4 regions of the Rahnella sp. ChDrAdgB13 genome follow, and region 2 is predicted to be linked to each of the others. Evidence: predicted binding sites of a transcription regulator. Region 2 holds the regulator's gene; each other region holds the start of a gene.
What was found. The regulator CRP, encoded in region 2, controls carbon source genes, mostly activating them, when cyclic AMP is high. The targets are predictions, from matches to a motif close to ATGTGANNNNNNTCACAT.
Positions count from the first base shown of each region.

Region 1: J8X26_RS10690 (YfcZ/YiiS family protein) is a predicted target of CRP. The motif match lies at 2,617-2,634, and genes of this name have one in related genera.
Region 3: rhaB (rhamnulokinase) is a predicted target of CRP. The motif match lies at 2,186-2,203, and genes of this name have one in related genera.
Region 4: gntK (gluconokinase) is a predicted target of CRP. The motif match lies at 2,482-2,499, and genes of this name have one in related genera.

Region 1 covers NZ_JAEMGT010000031.1:79,682-84,629, reverse strand. The annotation lists gene fadJ (fatty acid oxidation complex subunit alpha FadJ) at 1-640, opposite strand, end outside; gene fadI (acetyl-CoA C-acyltransferase FadI) at 637-1,950, opposite strand; gene J8X26_RS10690 (YfcZ/YiiS family protein) at 2,156-2,488, opposite strand; gene fadL (long-chain fatty acid transporter FadL) at 2,906-4,183, shown strand; gene mlaA (phospholipid-binding lipoprotein MlaA) at 4,276-4,948, opposite strand, start outside.
Region 2 covers NZ_JAEMGT010000012.1:109,162-114,109, forward strand. The annotation lists gene J8X26_RS05120 (aspartate aminotransferase family protein) at 1-506, shown strand, start outside; gene J8X26_RS05125 (YccS/YhfK family putative transporter) at 695-2,770, opposite strand; gene crp (cAMP-activated global transcriptional regulator CRP) at 2,832-3,464, opposite strand; gene J8X26_RS05135 (OsmC family protein) at 3,827-4,234, shown strand; gene J8X26_RS05140 (LysR substrate-binding domain-containing protein) at 4,236-4,948, opposite strand, start outside.
Region 3 covers NZ_JAEMGT010000100.1:17,280-22,227, forward strand. The annotation lists gene J8X26_RS21700 (L-rhamnose isomerase) at 1-597, opposite strand, end outside; gene rhaB (rhamnulokinase) at 594-2,078, opposite strand; gene rhaS (HTH-type transcriptional activator RhaS) at 2,421-3,248, shown strand; gene rhaR (HTH-type transcriptional activator RhaR) at 3,328-4,209, shown strand; gene rhaT (L-rhamnose/proton symporter RhaT) at 4,254-4,948, opposite strand, start outside.
Region 4 covers NZ_JAEMGT010000080.1:4,488-9,435, forward strand. The annotation lists gene J8X26_RS19340 (FUSC family protein) at 1-1,900, shown strand, start outside; gene yahO (DUF1471 family periplasmic protein YahO) at 1,965-2,243, opposite strand; gene gntK (gluconokinase) at 2,616-3,173, shown strand; gene gntU (gluconate transporter) at 3,170-4,507, shown strand; gene edd (phosphogluconate dehydratase) at 4,523-4,948, shown strand, end outside.

The DNA.
Region 1 (4,948 bases), on a different contig from region 2:
GCGCAGTTTTCAGCAAAATAGAATAAGGCACGGCGTCGTCCACCAGCCCCATTCTCAGCGCCTGTTTCGCGCGAATGCTGCGCCCGGTGAGCATCATATCCAGCGCTTTCGGCGCACCGATTAACCGGGGCAAACGCTGCGTGCCGCCCGAACCGGGTAACAGCCCGAGCTGAACTTCCGGCAGGCCGAGCTGGGTTTTATCATCAAGGGAGCAGACGCGGGAATGGCACGCCAGCGCCAGTTCGAGTCCGCCACCCAGGCAGGCACCGTGAATAGCCGCCACAACCGGCACGGAAAACGAGGCTATCTGCGACATCACCGTCTGGCCTTTTTGCGCCAGTTCGCTGGCTTCAGCCGCCGTTTTGCAGCCGGAAATCATCGTGATGTCGGCACCGGCAATAAATGAATCGCTTTTACCGGAAACCAGCACCAGACCTTTCAGATTCGGATATTGCTGCGCTTTTTGCAAAATAGCGCAGATTTGCTGAGCAAATTCAGCCTTCAGGGTATTCACTTTTTCACCGGGAACATCAATGGTGATAATGCCCACATGTTCTGCCGTAAACATCAGCGAGAATGCAGAAACCGGCTCTGCGGATGACTGTTCTGCCAGCACGGAATTGTCCATATTGTCCCTCATTGCGCTGCCTCCAGAATCATTGCGGCACCCAGGCCCCCGGCGGCGCAGGCGGTGGTCAGCCCGTATTTTCCGCCGCGACGGCGTAATTCATGCAGCGTTTGCGTGATCATCCGTGCGCCGGTTGCGGCAAACGGATGGCCGTAGGCCAGCGAACCGCCTAAAACGTTGAATTTATCCCAGTCGATTTCGCCAACTGCCTGACTGCGACCGAGTTTCTCGCGTGCAAATTCATCACTGGCCAGCATTTTGATATTTGCCAGCGTCTGCGCGGCAAAGGCTTCATGCATATCAATCAGATCCAGATCCGCCAGCGTCAGCCCGGCGCGATCTAACGCCAGCGGCGTGGCGTATGCCGGGCCGAGAAGCATGTCTTCCCAGACGTCAATAGCGGAAAACGCAAAGCTCTTCAGATAGCCCAGCGGCTCAAGCCCTAATTCACGGGCGCGGGATTCGCTCATCATCAGAACGGCGGCGGCACCGTCGGTGAGCGGCGTACTGGTTGCCGCCGTCACGGTTCCGTGTTTACGGTCAAATGCCGGACGCAGTTTCGCGTACTGCCCGATTTCTGAATTCAGGCGGATGTTGTTGTCTTTTTGCAGCACTTCACGATAAGGCGGAACCTGCGCCGCCATTACCTGTGAGCTCAGATAACCCTGTTCCCAGGCCAGCGCGGCCAGCGTGTGCGAACGGTGCGCCAGCTCATCCTGCTGTTCGCGGGAAATACCGTGGCTTTTTGCCATTTGTTCAGCGGTATCACCCATGCGCAGGCCAGTGGAATATTCCGCCACCGCCGGAGGAACCGGCAGCAGATCGCGTAATTTCAGTTTGCTGAAAATCGCAAGACGCTGCGACAGCGTACGCGCTTTATTGACATCAACCAGTGCTCTGGCGAGGCGTTTACTGACACCAATCGGCAGCACCGATGAGGAATCAGCCCCGCCCGCAATCCCGACGCGCACTGTGCCGCTGAGAATACTTTCGGCAACGTTCGCCACCGCCTGAAAACTGGTCGCGCAGGCGCGGGAAACGCTGTAGGCGTCGGTCGAAACATTCATTCCGGTGCCGAGCACAATTTCGCGCGCAATATTCGGCGCTTCGGGCATCTGGACAACCTGTCCGAACACCAGCTGATCAATGTCTTTCGGATCGATTCCACTTTTCGCCAGCAGCTCGCTGACCACGGTTTTACCTAAATCCACAGCGGGGATCCCGTGATAGGCGGTGGCCTGCTTGGCAAACGGCGTGCGCAAACCATCAACAATCGCAATGCGATCTCCTTCACGCGTAACCAGTGGAATGACTTTGTTCATACAAGCTCCTGAGTAAATAGGGTCTTAAGAGGTCAGACCTGATAACTCAGTGTTAACTATGTATTTACATTTGGCAAAGTGAATGGGTTTGAAGTGCGAGCAACAGCAAATTTTTCTGAAATGAGAGTGAGAAGAAAGAGGCTGTAAAAAAATAGCAGACAAAAAATACCGCTGTCTGGCAGCGGCATTTTAAAAGCAGAATTAATTAACGTAATCCGAGCTGGAAGATCATGGTCTCTGCCTGGCAGGAGAAAGTGAAATCCACTTTCAGCTCAACGCCACCGTCAACTTTTTCAATCTTACTGTTAATTTCGCACGGCTCCGATTCAACGCCGCGTGCGCGTTCGGTCAGAGTTTGCAGCATTTCTTTGGCCTGCGCTTCGGTTTCGAAAACGTGCAGGTAAGAAGCGGTGCAATCGGTGTTGTCCATGATGGTACCCACATCAACACAGCAGCAGGCCGCAGTTTCTTCTGCGCCGCATTTGTTAATGGAGTGCAGAGGTTGAGTGGATTTAGAGGACATGGTTACGTCAGACATAATTTTCTCCCCGGCATCAACGGCAACGTCCACCGTCTGGCCTGTTTGCGAATAAAGTTTTATTTCCAGCCTGTATTTTACGCCGCCGTTCTGACAACACACTAGCACTTACTTATTATGTGCCTTTGAAGTGATCCAGATCACGTATATGTAAGTAATCGATTAAAACTACGTCATCGTTATCACTTTAACGTTTCTTAATTGAACTTTTATTGTTGGTTTTTTGTTAAGTGGATCCAATTTCTTGCATCATTTTATAAATATCAATGAAACATTATTGCAACTACACCACAGGTCAGACCTATACTTCGCTCACTGGTCTGATTTGTCAGACTGATAACGAACCCTACAATCCCGCGCTCATTGTTACTTCATGTAACATTGTTTGATAAAAAACATAAAATTGAGGTTTTGGTCATGAACCAGAAAAACCTGTTTAAAAGATCAGCTCTGGCAGCTGCAGTGGCAATTGTTTCCTCCAACGTATACGCAGCAGGTTTTCAGTTAAATGAATATACTGCTGCGGGTTTAGGTCGTTCTTTCTCAGGCGAAGGTGCTATCGCTGACACCGCCGCATCCGGCAGCCGTAACCCGGCAACCATGACCATGTTTAACCGCCCGGCGTTTTCTATGGGCGCGGTTTACGTCGATCCGGACGTCAGTGTGACGGGCAAATCCCCGGTCACCGGTGCCAGTACTGATGCAGGTAACATTGCGCCTAATCAGTGGGTGCCAAATATCCACTTTATTATGCCGCTGGATGACCAGTGGGCGGTCGGCGCATCTGCGACGTCTAACTACGGTCTGGCGACAGAATTTAACGATAGTTATCCGGCAGGCCCGATCGGTGGTGAAACAGACCTCACCACCGTTAACACTAACTTAAGTGTTGCTTACCGTTTGAACCAGAATTTCAGCTTCGGTGTGGGCTTTGATGCCGTCTACGCGAAAGCGAAAATCCGCCGTACTGCGGGCGAACTGGTACCGCTTAAAACCGGCGGTTTGCTGCCGGCAGATACCGAAGCCGCTAAGCTGAAAGGCAACGAATGGGGCTATGGCTGGAACGCCGGTATCTTGTATGAAGTGGATGATAATAACCGCTACGGTTTCACCTACCGCTCTGAAGTCAAAATCGATTTCGACGGCGAATACCGCAACGGCATTCCGCAAGCGTTAGGCGGCACGGGCGGCCATACCGTTCCGGGTTCCCTGACCCTGAACCTGCCAGAAATGTGGGAACTGTCCGGTTATAACAAAGTGGCACCGAAATGGGCAATTCACTACAGCCTGGCTTACACCAGCTGGAGCCAGTTCCAGGAGCTGAAAGCCACCGGTTCTAACGGCCAGACCCTGTTCCAGAAAGACGAAGGTTACCATGATGCTTACCGCATCGCGCTGGGTACCACCTATTACTACGATGATAACTGGACATTCCGCACCGGTATCGCCTTCGATGACAGCCCGGTTCCGGCAGATAACCGCACCATTTCTATCCCGGATCAGGACCGCTTCTGGATTTCAGCCGGTACCACTTATGCCTTCAATAAAGATGCTTCCGTCGATGTCGGTGTGTCTTACATGCATGGCCAGACTGTGAATATCAGCGAGAAAGTGGCTGACGGCGTACCTAACTATGAGTTCCAGGCTAAAGGTACCGCGATGTTGTACGGTGCGAACTTTAACTACAGCTTCTAACCGGTTTTCACGACAGAGCACATAAATGAAAAAAGCGCCGAAAGGCGCTTTTTTTGGCACTGAATCTGAAACGGATAAACTTGATCAGAAGATTACTCTGAATCTATATCCTTCAGATCACCCTGAATCAGTGCAGCATTCGGGTTCACCTGCGGCGTCAGCTGACCGCCTCTCGCCAGGAAGTCATGGCGCTGGAAGTACGCTTCGCGGATCATCAGGTAAGGGTCGGAAGAGTTTCGGATCAGGCCGTCAGAATCGAGCAATTCAGCACGGGTTTCTACGCCCTGCAATACCCACTTACCGGCTGACATCCAGAAGGTCAGATAGCTGAGCATCGGATACAGGTCATCGACCAGATCGCCACCTTCATCACGAATTGTCGCACTGCCGTAAGCTGGCAACATCACGTACGGGCCGTAACCCACCCCGTAATGTCCCAGCGTACTGCCGAATCCTTGCGCTTCTTCGCGTGCCAGTTTCGGGTTCGCCATCGACGCCACATCAATCAGACCGCCCATCCCCAGAAGGGTATTAAGGAAGAAACGGTTGAAGTGGATCGCCGCACGGTACGGATCGCCTTTCAGCAAGGAGTTCACCATGCTGGCCGGTTCATCAAGGTTACTCAGGAAATTACTGGTGCCGTTACGCGCCGGTTGGGGCACGTAATCACGCCAGGCAACAGCCACAGGACGCAGTACATACGGGTCCATGTAGTTAAAGTTGAAGTTAAACATCGCGCGGTTGAAACCTTCCAGCGGATCAGAT
Region 2 (4,948 bases):
TGTTCAGCTACATGCATTACGGCGTGACGCCGGACATTCTGACCACAGCCAAAGCGCTGGGCGGCGGTTTCCCTGTCAGCGCCATGCTGGCAACGGAAGACGTTGCATCGGTGATGGAGCCGGGCAAACATGGCACCACCTACGGCGGTAACCCGCTGGCCTGTGCCGTCGCCGAAGCCGCACTGGATATTATCAATACGCCAGACGTGCTGGCCGGTATCAATGAACGCCGCGAGAAATTCATCAGCGCGCTGGATGCCATCAACCAGAAATATTCTGTCTTCAGCGAATTCCGCGGGCAGGGGTTGCTGATTGGCGCCGAGCTGTCGGATGCCTTCAAAAACCGCGCCGGAGAGTTTCATGCCGCCGCCGCTGAGTTCGGGTTGATGATGCTGGTGGCGGGCCCGAATGTGATCCGGTTTGCACCATCACTGGTTATCGACTTCGCGGATATTGAAGAAGGGATGGGGCGCTTTGAGAAAGCTGTGGCAAAAGTTACAGGCTGACTGCTCCCCCCTTGCGAAGGGGAGATCGACGTTTTACTTCTATCCTGCAATAGCTGAACGGTTTTACTTTTGCTCCTTCCCCTTTCACGAGGGGAAGGCTGGGATGGGGTGTGGTTTGAGGGCAACTCAGACAATTAAGCCGACCTTAATACCCCACCCCTCCCTTTCGCAGGGGAGGGAGTTATAAATTACGCCCGCCGCGTTAACCAGATCCCATGATGTGGTCTCTGCTTCCACGCCAGTGACGAAATAGTATGCATCACACTCAGATGCGATATCACCCTCCGCAGGTGGCGTTCCATTTCGGTCAGCGGCATATCCGGATGCAGCTCCGGCGCATTAAACAAGGTGTTCTCACCACCGGGCCCGTCGTAAAGCAACCGTTGCTGACAGCTTTGCAGCGCGATTTCGCAGGTCTGCAAATACTCCGTCGCCAGTTTCTCCGGCAGCATGTAGTGCTCGCGGGCGAGAATAGTCATCGCATTGATGTGCTCGACAATAAACTGACTGTGCGTCACCCACAGACGCATATCCGCCAGATAATGCGAGTTAAAGCCCGGTTCCTGCATTGCCTGATTCAGTGAGGTGAACAGTTTATTATGCGCCTGATTGACCTGCATTCGGGTGTAAGCGAGTTTCGCGGCATCCGGATTTTCCTCAAGCAGTAACCGGATTGCGTTCTGATAGGTTTCCAGCGCCTGATGCGCATTCTGGCGCAGCAAACCGCTTTGCCATTGCGGCCACAACCAGATGGTGCCGCCGAAAGCCAGCGCACAGCCGATCAGCGTATCTATCAGCCGTGGTACGAGAAAGTGTACGCCATTCATCGCCAGCAGTTGCAGGGTATACACGGCTGTCACTGTCATACCTACCATTGCCAGCCCGTAGTTTTTGCGTAAAACCGTGTAGGACAACAAAGTAATCAGCAGCATGCAGAGCAACGTGGTGCTTTCGGGTAATTCCAGCTTCAGCAATCCGGATGCAATCAGTAATCCGGCCAGCGTCCCCAGCGCACGGTGCTGGATACGTACGCGCGTGGCGTTATAGCCGTTCTGGCTGACCAGCATGATGGTCAGCAAAATCCAGTAGGGCTTGGGCAGATTGAAAAACAGACCAAGGCTGCTGCCAATCGCCAGGATGATGCCAAGCCGGGCAGCATTGCGCAGCGCGACCGATTTAAAGGAAAGATAACTTTTCAACGCCGGCCAGAAAGGTAAGCGGGGCTGAGTGTTCATCAGATCGCGTCGGTACAGCGGACGTTGTGTCCGCAATAAACGCGCAATGCGGCTGAAATGGTAATAGCAAAATTGACCGACCGGATTCTCCGGATTGCGCGCGGCTATTTTCTCCAGCGCGGCCAGTTCGTTGGCCATCGTAAATCGCCCGGATAAACGGTGATAAAGAATGTCATCAGCGATGACCCGCAGACGGGCGGAGATCACCTGCGCATTACGTCGTATAACCGCTTCGGCGTGGCTTTCTTCCACCAGCTTTTGCACTTCTTCCGGCTGATGCAGGCTCACCGTGATGTGTTCCTGCAAATCGAGTGCGACCTGAAAACGCTGGAACAGTCGCTTATGGTGATGATGATGTCCGTGTTGCGGCAGCATGTGCAGTTGCTGATAAAGCAGGGCAATCAGATCGATAACCTGTTGCTGACGCGCCAGCAGTGGCGGTAGCGCGGTTTCAGGATCGGTGTGTTGCGTCAGCAGGCTGTATTTCGCCTCGAAGTAATCTGCCAGTTGCAGATAGAGCTGGCTGAGGGTTTCGCGCATCGGTTGTTCTTTTGAAATACGAAACCACGCCCAGTTAAAGATACCGTACCAGGCGGTGCCTGCGGCGAACAGCGCCGGAGCTTGCCACATCGGGCGCAGACCCACCATGCTCAGCGTGAAGATGGTCGCCACCAGCGCACCGGGCAACAGACGCGCATGCAGCGGGCTGATTTCACCGGTCACGCCCAGCAGTAACGCCAGCGACAGCATGATGAGCGGCAGGGGAATGTGCCAGCTTTCCAGCATCACTTGCAGCAGAATGCTGCTCAGGGCAAAAAGCGTGCCGCCGACCATCAGACGTTTGAAAAAGCGTTTGTGTGGCGTATCCAGACCCGCGACATTGCAGCAGGCCGGGCACAGGGAAAACAGCAGACCCATTTGCAGATTGCCAAAAAGCCAGCAAATGCCAACAGGCAGGCACAACACCAGCGTCTGGCGCAGCGCGTAGTTAACTTCGGGATGATAGAACAGTCTTCGCCATAGCGTCATGGATAAAGCTTAGCCCATAAAAAAGGCGCGACAGTTAGCTGTCGCGCCAATTTCTGAGGGATTAACGTGTGCCGTAAACGACAATCGTTTTACCGTGTGCGGAGATCAGGCTTTGATCTTCCAACATTTTGAGAATACGTCCGACTGTTTCACGTGAACAACCGACGATTTGGCCGATTTCCTGACGGGTGATCTTGATTTGCATCCCGTCCGGATGGGTCATTGCATCAGGCTGTTTAGCCAGATTAAGCAAAGTTTGCGCGATACGGCCTGTTACGTCGAGGAAGGCAAGATTGCCGACTTTCTCTGACGTCACTTGCAGACGGTTTGCCATCTGCGCGGAAAGACGCATCAGAATATCCGGGTTTACCTGAATCAGCTGGCGGAATTTTTTATAAGAAATTTCAGCCACTTCGCAGGCAGTTTTAGCACGCACCCAGGCACTGCGTTCCTGCCCTTCTTCGAAGAGTCCCAGCTCGCCGATGAAGTCACCTTGGTTAAGGTATGACAGTATCATTTCTTTGCCTTCTTCATCTTTAATCAGGACGGCAACCGACCCTTTCACGATGTAGTACAGCGTTTCGGCTTTTTCACCTTGGTGAATCAGCGTACTTTTAGAAGGATACTTATGTATATGACAGTGAGACAGGAACCATTCGAGAGTCGGGTCTGTTTGTGGCTTGCCGAGAACCATTTGCTATTATCCTCTGTTGTTATCGCTGCCCAAAATCACAGGGCTCAGAGTTCCCTGTACGGCACTTACTTTAAAAAGCGCCCTTTCAGCATATAACTCCCCAGAAATGCTGCAAGCGGATGTCGGAGTGAAACAGCCTGATTATTGCTGTTAACACCGTGGGTTCTGTTCTTAAACCGCAAAAACCGTCACCGCAATTTACTGGAAAGTATGTTTCGGCTTTGTTTGTAACACAGGTTTGCAATGCTGTCTTCTGTTGTCTCGCTTCAGCATGATGGCGATCGGGTTACGTTGCCAGTTTTTGGGTGAAAGGGTAGTCTGAGGGGAAAATTTGACGAATTTATCCACCGGGAGAAGAGCACATGCACGCACGCGTAAAATGGGTAGAAGGGCTGACGTTTTTAGGTGAGTCAGCGTCGGGCCATCAGATCACAATGGATGGTAATGCGGGCGACAAAGCCCCGAGCCCGATGGAAATGTTGCTGATGTCGGCGGGCGGTTGCAGCGCGATTGATGTAGTGTCTATTTTGCAAAAAGGCCGCAACGACGTGCGTGACTGCGAAGTGAAACTGACGTCTCAGCGCCGCGAAGAAGCACCGCGTCTGTTCACGCACATCAACCTGCATTTCATCGTCACCGGCAAAGACCTGACGGATAAAATTGTGGAACGCGCAGTCAGCCTGTCTGCGGAAAAATATTGCTCCGTTTCCCTGATGCTGGGCAAAGCCGCGACAATCACCCACAGTTTTGAAGTAGTGAACGCCGAATAAGTCACGACCAGTGATACGACTGGCACTGACTTCGCAGTAAATCCAGAAATCGCCGCGCGGCAAACGTCAGCGGCGATTTCTGCGAATAGAGCACGCAATATTCCGCTTCCGGCAGCGTATCGATATTGAGCAGGCAAAGCCTGTCCTGTAAGCCGAACGGCGCGCGCATGGCCTTCGCCACAATCGTCAGATAATCCGACTGCAACACCATATTCAGCCCGCACACTACCGAATCCGTTCTTACCGGCGTTTCCCCGGCTGGTGCGTTAAAGCCGTTCATCGAAAGCTGAATCTGCTGGTAGTAACCCATATCCGTTTCCGGCAACACCCAGCGCGCGCACTGCAATTCGTCGAGCGTGGTGGCATCTGCCAGCGGATGGCCTTGCCGCGCAATCACACCAAAAGGGGCGCTAAACAGCGGCTCACGCACCAAATCTTCCAGCGGAAAACCCGGCCCGGCGGTCCCGACGGCAAAATCGAGTTTCCCTTCACGCAGCGCCGGTAACAGCGTCGAAAGCTGGCCTTCTTTAATCAGCAGTTTGGACTGGGGAAATTGCGTTTTGAACGCTTCACTAAGGGCCGGAAATACCGTCAGCGCCAGCAGTGATGAAAACCCGATAGCCACCGAACCCTGCGAATACTGATTAATCTGCCGGATCTCATCCGCCGCGCGTTCAAGTTCTTCGAGAATAAACTGCATGCGCTGCGCAAAGG
Region 3 (4,948 bases), on a different contig from region 2:
TGCCAGACGATCCACGGTGACATCTTTCATGCCGTCCGGAACCCAGATATTCATGACGGAAGGCGTGCCCAGCGCGCGACCAAAGGAGGCGGAAACGCGACGGCTGGCCTGACAATGTTCAATCCAAAACTGGCGGATTTCCGGATTAGCGCTGGAGAGCGTGAAGCCGTCCGCGCTCATCGGATGCGAGAAACAGGACGGGTTAAAGTCCAGACCCAGTTTGTTTTTCTTCGCCCAGTCGACCCAGCCGGTGAAATGCTTCGGTTCGATTTCATTGCGCGGAACCGGATTATCGGATTCCAGATAAATAGCATGCAGATTCAGGCGATTAGGGCCGGGGATCATTGAGATCGCCAGTTCTAAATCCGCCCGCAGCTGTTGTGCATTCCGCGCTTTGCCGGGGTAATTGCCGGTCGCCTGAATACCGCCGGTCAGCCCGCCTTCCGGATTTTCAAAACCCGCGACGTCATCCCCCTGCCAGCAATGAATGGAAACCGGCAGGGAATCGAGTTGTTTGATTGCGGCTTCGGCATCAATGCCCAGCTGGGCAAAACGTTCTTTGGCTAGCGTCCATGCGTGATCGATAGATGAAGTCATACTGCGAGCTCCTCATTGGCGTGACAGAGCGCCTGAAAACGGCGCCAGTGAATTGGGAAATCCTCGTGAATACGGGGGAGGTAATGGCGTTGTTCGAAATTCGTGGCGACTATGCGACGAAATTCAGCGGCATCTTTTACGGCATCAAGGGCCATCAGCTGGCAGCCGATATTGCCAAGCGTGGAGGCTTCAACCGGCCCGGCGCTGACGTTTACCTGACAGGTGTCTGCGCAAAGCTGGTTCAGGAACTGGTTCTGGCTGCCACCACCGACAATGTGAATGTCGCGAAGCGGCTCGCCTTGCAGCTTCGCCAGCTGAACGGCCACCTGCCGGTACAACATGGCAAGACTGTCGAAAATACAGCGCGCCAGTTCAGCCGGTGAGATCGGAACCGGTTCTCCCGCCTGCCCGCAGGCTTCGCGGATGGCATCGACCATTGACGGCGGATTGATAAAGCGGTCTTCATTCGGGTTAATCAGATAGGTGAACGGCGGGACGTTTTTGGCCAGCGTAATTAATGAAGGCAGATCCTGAATATTCAGTTCGCGGCAGACGCGCTGGAACAGCCATAACCCCATAATATTGCTCAGTACGCGGTAGCTGCCGTTGATGCCGCCTTCATTAGTGACATTGTCGTGCATCGCGCCGGCGTGATTGAACGCTTTCGGGCTTTCGATGCCCATCAGCGACCAGGTGCCGGAACTGATATAGGCGCTGTGCGTGCCGGTGAGCGGCGCGGCCACGACTGCGCTGGCGGTGTCATGCGTGGCGACACTGAAAACGGGTACGCTGCGGCCGCGCGGGCTGTGCCACAGGCCGGGAGAATGGCCGGGCTGGCTCGGTTTTGTCAGCCATTGACGCGGTACGCCTGCCAGTTTCAGCAGATCTTCATCCCAGTCGCCGGTGGAAATATTCAGCATCTGCGTGGTGCTGGCGTTGGTGTATTCCTGATTCAGCTTGCCGGTAAGACGGTAAAGGAAATAATCCGGGATCATCAGCAGATGCGCGGCTTTTTCTACGACCTCAGGATGCTGTTCGCTCAGTGCACGCAACTGATAGAGCGTATTAAACGGCATAAACTGGATGCCAGTTTTCTGGTAAATCGCTTCGCGGCTCAGCTGTTGCTCCATCCGCGCCATGACGCCTTCGGTGCGGTTGTCGCGGTAGGAAACGGGCAACCCTACACGCTGGCCGTATTCGTCGATCAGGACATAATCCACGCCCCAGGTATCAATGCCGATACCGTCGAGCTGAATGCCCGACGCATCCAGGCGGTTCAGCCCCTCGAGAATGTGCTTTTCAAGCGCATCAAGATCCCAGGTTTCGTGACCGTCTACGTGCATCAGGTTATTGGGAAAACGGTGAATTTCTTTCAGCGTCAGCGTTGCTGCCGGGTCTGCATCGTGGCGGGTAAACGTCGCCAGCATTACCCGGCCGCTGGAAGCGCCGAGGTCAATAGCGGCAAGATGGTGAGTTCTCATAGCGGCCATTCCTTATTGAATATGCGGCCAGTGTAAGGGAGGCGTTGCGGGGTCACCTTCCGGTGATTGCCATCGGTTTTGACGGGATGGCAGCATTAAAAAGGTAGATGCGAGGCAGATCACAGATCAGCCGAAAGCTGGCGCTGGCGAGGTTTTGCAAACGGGGATGCGGGCGGGGCGGGCGACTGTGATCTTCGCCGCAGATCTGTTGCGTGGTGGGGTGAATCTTAAAAATCTGACCGTTTATGACGTTTTTCACGCCGCCGTTTGAAGGCAAGAACGGCACGCGCAGGGTAGGGTTGTTTTCCGAAGCATCATGATTTCCTGAACCGGAGGCGATAAATGACGTTACTGAAGGGTGATGATTATTTTGCGGCACCTGAGCTGACTGTGACGGTTGAGCGGCGTCTGCCGCAAGACGTTTTCCCGGAGCATTACCACGATTTCCACGAGATTATGCTGGTGGAAAGCGGATCGGGCGTGCACATCTTTAATGACAATCCGTATACCCTGACCGCCGGAACGGTGTGTTTTGTCCGCGCCAGCGATCATCATTTGTTTGAAAACGTGGATAACCTGCGGCTGACCAATGTGCTTTTCCGTTCGCCAAAAGCGTTTCGCTTTATTCAGGATGTCGGCCATTTTCTGCCACAGGAGCATCACTATCAGTCGCAGATCCACTGGCAGCTCAGCCCGTGCGTGTTGCATCAGGTTCTGAACTGTATCGCGCAGCTGGAAGCGCTGCCCGCCAGTGTGGAAATGGAACACATCGCCACGCGCGAAAGCCTGTTTTTACAGTTGCTGATCCTGCTTTATCAGGACTGTTTTCAGCCACAATTGCGAGATACCTCGGAAAACAAGGTTAACCAACTTTTGCAATGGCTCCAGTCACATTACAGTGAGGACGTTAACTGGACCGAGGCCGCAGAACGTTTTTCGCTGGCGCTGCGCACGCTGCACCGGCAGATGAAGCATTACACCGGCATGACGCCGCAGCGGTATCTCAACCGCCTGCGCCTGCTGGAAGCCCGCCGTCGTTTACATCACAGCGATCAGAGCATTACGGATATCGCTTATGCCTGCGGGTTCAGTGACAGTAACCATTTCTCGACGCAGTTCCGTCGGGAATTTTCGGTGTCGCCAAAACTCATGCGTGATCAGCTACGTTAAGCGGTGCCTCTCGTGCGCTCAGGTTTTTGCCTGAGCCGCCTCGTTTATCTTGCCGTCAAACGGGTATGGGATTGCTGCTATGTCTTTAAGACTCAATAAAAATGACCTCTTTCTGACCGGGATGAACTCGGTGGTGGTAGAAGAGCGCCATCCGCAGGCGGATTTCCCCACCCATGACCACGATTTCGATGAACTGGTGATCGTCTGGCGTGGCAACGGTATGCATATCTGGAACGATATTCCCTATCCCATTACCTGCGGCGACCTGTTTTACATCAACGCCAGAGACCGGCACAGCTATGAATCGGCCAATGAACTGGCGCTCGATAATGTGCTGTTTTGCCGCGAACGTTTCCGGCTGGAAGCCGACTGGGCGCAATTATTGCCGGGAGAAAATGCCAGCCAGGAACAGCGTTACTGGCGGCTGAGCACGCTCGGGATGTCCGTTTTGCGCGATAAAGTGGATGAGCTGGCGAAGGAGTGTATGAAATCCGAGCCGCTGTCTGTTCAGCTGAGCGAAGCGTTGCTGATGCAGCTGGCGCTGCTCTTGCTGCGCTTCCGGCACCGGCCAGACAGCGGTGTGTTGCCCGACGCACATCAGCTGGATTTATTGCTTATGGCGCTGCGGGCAGGCATTGCCGAACCGTTCCATCTGGAGACGTTTTGTCAGCAACATCAGTTGAATCCCCGCAGCCTGCGCGCGTTATTCAAGCAACACACCGGGCTAAGCGTGATGAACTATTTACGCCAGCTCAGGTTGTGCCGGGCAATGAGTTTGCTGCGTTATGGCAACAAGGCGATTGGTGACGTGGCCGCCGAATGCGGCTTTGACGACAGTAATTATTTTTCCGTGGTGTTCAACCGTGCGTACGGTGTTTCCCCGAGGGATTACCGGCAGCGGTTTATTGCTCAGGCCAAAAAGACGCCGCCGCAGCCTTTTTCGCTGATTGCGGCGGATTGATAACGGCAAAGCACGCTCTGCCGCCAGGGTTTACGGTGGAAAAATCAGAGTGCCATTCCCAGCCCGACGATATTGGCAGCCAGAATAATCACCAGCGCACCTAGGCAGAGAATGCGAACCGGTTTTCTGCCGACGCCCGCCCATTCTTTCAGAACAAGACCGATGATCCCGCCACACAGCACGTAGAAACTCATGTGCAACATCCAGCTCATGTAGTCGTATTCGATGGGAATGCTCGCGTGTCCCCAGGCGTAAAAGAAGAATTGCAGATACCACATGGTGCCGCCCAGGATGGAGAACAGGATATTGGCCACCAGCAGAGATTTCGCCACGGACATGTCTGCCCTGAATGAAAGGTTTTTTCGTGTCGCAAGACGGATGATGCAAAAACCGAGGTTGACGAGAGCGCCGCCGCCCATGATCACTACATAACTTGGGAGGGCAACGTAGAGCGGGTCGATGCCCAGTGCGCGTGCTGCGTCGTGCATCGGCACCGCTGCACTCATCGCAAACGACATCCCGGCGGAGAAAATCCCGCACATCACCGCCAGAATCAGCCCTTTTTTCAGGTTAAATTCTTCCGCCTGAATCCCCAGCGCTTTCTCTTTCAGATAACCCGCATAACTGACAATCGCCACGCCAATCACCGCCACAAGCACGCCGAGCAACGTTAACCGGCCACCGGCGGTACCGAACAGCATACCGATTTTGCCTTGCAGGACCGGGGTCATCAGCGTGC
Region 4 (4,948 bases), on a different contig from region 2:
ACTTTCTAAAGCCACGTACCGTTTTCTGGGCACGGTGCTCGGCGGGATTTTCATCTTTCTGGTCTATCCGTTTACGGTCACCGATCCGATGCTATTCAGCCTGAGCGTGTCGCTGTGGGTGGCTTTCTGCCTGTATCTTTCGCTGCACGACCGCACGCCGAAGGGGTACATTTTTATGCTGGCCGGATACAGCGCGGCGATCATGGGATTTGCCGACGTCGATACGCCGCTTTCCATCACTTACACGGTAATTTCGCGCGTCGAAGAGATCACCGTGGCGATTGTCTGTAGTTCGCTGATCCACATGCTGGTGTTCCCGGTGCGTATGCGCAATCTTCTGGAGAGCAGCGTCAGTAACTGGTACGACAGTGCTAAAAAACTCTGTTCTGAGTTGCTGACCGTTACGCCCAAAGAGACGTCGCCTGAGCGCGAACACATTCTGGTGCAGATGGCGAACTACCCCATCAGCGTGGAAACGCTGATTACTCATTGCGTGTTTGAGGGCGATTCCGCGCGCCGGTTAATCCGCCTGGTGACCGCGCAGTATCAGCATTTGTCGTATCTGATCCCGACCCTGACGGCGATTGAAAAACGTCTGAGCCTGCTGGGCGAGCAGGGCATTGCGTTCCCGGATTTTGTCTCCGCGACCTTCAGCCAGTTTTTGCTGTGGCTGAACAGCCCGGAGCAAAGCGGCAATGCGAAGGCGATTCAGGACGATATCCGCGCGTCGCAGGAAAGAATTAAAACGTGCTACGAGCGGGGCGAAATGACGCCGGAAGAAGGGCTGTTGTTTATCGGTTTGCTGGAGCGTTTGCAGAATTTCATTCACATTGCGGAATCATACTTTGGCGTGACCGAACGCGTCAGCCAGTTCAGCAAAGAGAAAAAACGCAGCAAACTCAGGCTCATCAGAAAGCATAAAGATGAAGGGATGATCCTGTTATCGGCCTTCAGCGCCTTTGCCGCCACCATGGTCGGTTGTCTGTTCTGGATCGGCACCGGCTGGCGTGACGGGGCTTCCGCGCCGATGATGGCGGCGGTTATCTGTTCGTTCTTCGCCTCGCTCGACAGCCCGATTGCCTCGATCCACGTCTTTCTCAAAGGCGTGCTGATTGCGATTCTGATCAGCATTGTTTATGCCGCCGTGTTTATTCCGCTGACAGTGACGTTTGAATCACTGATTATCTGCCTCGCGCCGGGTCTGCTGGCGCTCGGGCTGGTGATTGCCAATCCTTCCACCAACTTTATCGGCCTGATTATTGCCACGCAGATCCCCGGTTTTATCGGCATGAGCCATGATTTCAAACCTGACCTGCTGGTGATCGTTAACGCAGCGATTTCCACGCTGGTGGGGATTGTGATTGCATTGCTGACCACGGCACTTATCCGCAATAAACGGCCTTCATGGACGGCAAAACGCGCGTTGCGCAAAGGCATTAAAGAATTATTGCAGTTTACCAATGCGATCAAAATTAACGCGTCGTCACTGCGTGGGCGTCAGCAGTACGTCGCGAGTATGCTCGATAAAGTGAATATTATTTTGCCGCGTAATAAAGTTGATCCGGTGCCGAATGTCGCGCTGGGCGGAAATTTGATTACGGAAATCTGGCTGGGCGTGAATTGCTATGATTTTTATGCCCGCCATCAGGCTATTTTAAAAAGTCATACGCTGGAAACGGACGCGCTGATGTTTGAAATTAATCAGTACATCAAAATGCGGCTGAAAAATATTTATATCGCGCCGCCGCAATCCCTGCTTGAGGAATTAAACCGCGTTTTGTTAAACCTCGAAGCGCTGTGCCGTTCGGACATGACGCTATTTAAACCGCTGTTCCATCTGTTCAATATCCGTTTGGCGCTGTACCCGACGGAACGCTGGCCGGAAGGGCTTGCTGCCTGAAATTTCTCTTCATTTCTGTATAAAAAAACCACGCCTTGACGTGGTTTTTTCACGATCATATTACTTATTTTTTCTTATACACGTCAGCAGTGCCGTGGATTTTATTGTTGGTATTGCCGGACGTTAATACAAAGACCTCACCGCCTTTTTTATCGGCTTTTTTAGACAAGTCTTCAATTGCGCCTGACTGCGAAGTTTTATTCGACGTAGTGACCGAACCGACTTTGGTATATTGCGAGGCGACTTTTTCAAAATCTGCTTTCTTCAATAGCTGAGCAGAAAATGCGCTAAAGGAAAGACCACCGGTTAACGCCACAGCCAGCAACGCGTGAGATATTTTCATTTTTGCCTCAGAAGTATGAGTACCGGAAATCCGGCGGAAGAACATCGTGATACGCCTGTTTTTTAATTACCCTGTTAAGTAATAAGCCGCTGCAAAAACAGCGGTTTATTACGTGATTTAAGTAATAGACAAGGAACGTGATTATTACAAGGCGGAATCACTATTCTTTGCTGAACCCGAGACTGTGTTATTCACCTGTTAATAACCCCATCTAAAATGTTTCATCGCTAATAATTAACTTTGAACCTGATCACATTTATGGTTTTCACCCGCCGCCACCGATTGTCAGACGCGAAAATCCCTCTGATAATGTTACCGATAACATGTTACCGGTAACATTTTTATTTAAGATCCCGTGCCAGGAGCTGAACCGTGAGCCAGAACCAGAACAACAATCAGAATAACAATCGTATTTATATTTTCATGGGCGTATCCGGCAGCGGAAAATCCGCCGTCGCCAACGCCGTTTCACACCAGTTATCCGCCGGTTTTCTTGACGGCGATTTTCTGCACCCGCGCAGCAATATTTCCAAAATGGCCGCAGGCGAGGCGTTAAACGATGACGACCGCGCGCCGTGGCTGGCCGCACTCAACGACGCGGCGTTCGCGATGCAGCGGACCAATAACGTATCGATCATCGTCTGTTCCGCGCTTAAGAAACGCTACCGCGACCGCTTGCGGGCAGGCAACGGCAATCTGTCATTTATCTATCTGCAAGGCGATTTTCCGGTGATCGAGGAACGCATGGCAGCGCGAAAAGGCCATTTCTTTAAGTCACAAATGCTGATTTTTCAGTTCGCCGCGCTGGAGCAGCCAGGGGTTGAAGAGAGCGATGTTATCACCATCAATATCAACCAGCCGCTTGACGATGTCATCGCAGAAACCCTGCAACATATTCAAAGTTTCCAGCAACAGGAGCACTGCGCGTGAATACAGTTACTTTAGTCGGGACAGCGGTCGGGTCGGTTTTACTGCTTCTGTTCCTGGTCATGAAAGTCCGCATGCACGCCTTTGTGGCGCTGATGCTGGTCTCAATCGCCGCCGGGATTTTCTCCGGTATGCCCATTGATACTATTGCCGACACCATGCAAAAAGGCATGGGCAGCACGCTCGGTTTTCTGGCGATCGTAGTGGCGCTGGGCGCGATGTTTGGCAAGATCCTGCATGAAGTCGGCGCGCTCGATCAAATTGCGGCCCATTTACTGAATCGTTTCGGCAAAAACAAAGCCAATTACGCCCTCGGGATTGCCGGGCTGGTGTGCGCGTTGCCGCTGTTTTTCGACGTCGCCATTGTTCTGCTGATCGGCATTGTGTTTGCCGTTGCGCGCCGAACTGACGGCAACATTGTCAGGCTGGCGATCCCGTTGTTTGCCGGTGTTGCCGCAGCCGCCTGTTTCCTGCTTCCGGGGCCGGTGCCGATGCTTCTCGCGTCACAACTTAACGCGGATTTTGGCTGGATGATTGCCATCGGTCTGGTCGCCGCCATTGCCGGCATGCTGATCGCCGGGCCGCTGTACGGCAATTTCATCAGCCGCTATGTGAACTGGCCAATGCCGGTGGAAGAAAATGCGCCGACGCTGAACAAAGACAATCTGCCGTCTTTCGGTTTCAGTCTGGCACTCATCTTATGCCCGCTGGTGCTGGTGGGGATGAAAACCATCGGCGCGCGTTTCGTCACTCAGGGTTCTCATTTGCAGCAATGGCTGGAATTTATAGGCCATCCCTTCACCGCCATTCTGATTGCCTGCCTGATTGTGATTTACGGTCTGGCTAAACCGCGCGGCATGACCAACGAACAAACTCTGGCCATCTGTTCTGCTGCCGTACAACCGGCCGGGATCATCCTGCTGATGACCGGTGCGGGCGGCGTGTTCAAACAAATTCTGGTGGATTCCGGCGTCGGGCCGGCCATCGGTGACGCCATGATTGGCACCGGTTTGCCTATCGCCGTGGCTTGTTTTGCGCTGGCCGCCGTGGTGCGCGTGATTCAGGGGTCGGCGACCGTCGCCTGCCTGACCACCGTCGGCCTGGTTCTGCCGGTGACGCATCAGCTCGGGCTGAACGGCGGGCAACTTGCGGCGCTGGCCATCTGTATCACCGGCGGTTCCATCGTGCTGAGCCACGTGAACGACGCTGGTTTCTGGCTTTTCGGTAAATTTACCGGTGCCAGTGAACTGCAAACGCTGAAAACCTGGACCGTGATGGAAACCCTGCTGGGCACCACCGGCGGGATCATCGGCATGATTGCTTTCACGATGCTTTAAGTAAAGGAGAACGAAATGATTAACGAAACAGTCTCGCGCGTCACGCAGCGGATCATTGAACGCTCCGGCCCGACCCGCGAAGCCTATCTGGCGCGTATGGAATCTGCCCGTTCGAAAACGGTTCACCGTGCGCAGCTGGCCTGCGGCAATCTGGCGCACGGTTTTGCGGCCTGCCAGCCGGATGAGAAAAACGCCCTGAAAAATATGGTTCGCAGCGACATCGCGATTATCACCGCTTACAACGATATGCTCTCCGCGCATCAGCCTTACGAGCATTACCCGCAGCGCCTGAAAGAGGCGCTGAAATCAGTCGGTGCCGTCGGGCAGGTGGCGGGCGGCGTGCCGGCAATGTGTGACGGTGTCACGCAGGGGCAGGACGGTATGGAGCTGTCGCTGATGAGTCGCGATGTGATTGCGATGTCCGCCGCCATTGGCCTGTCG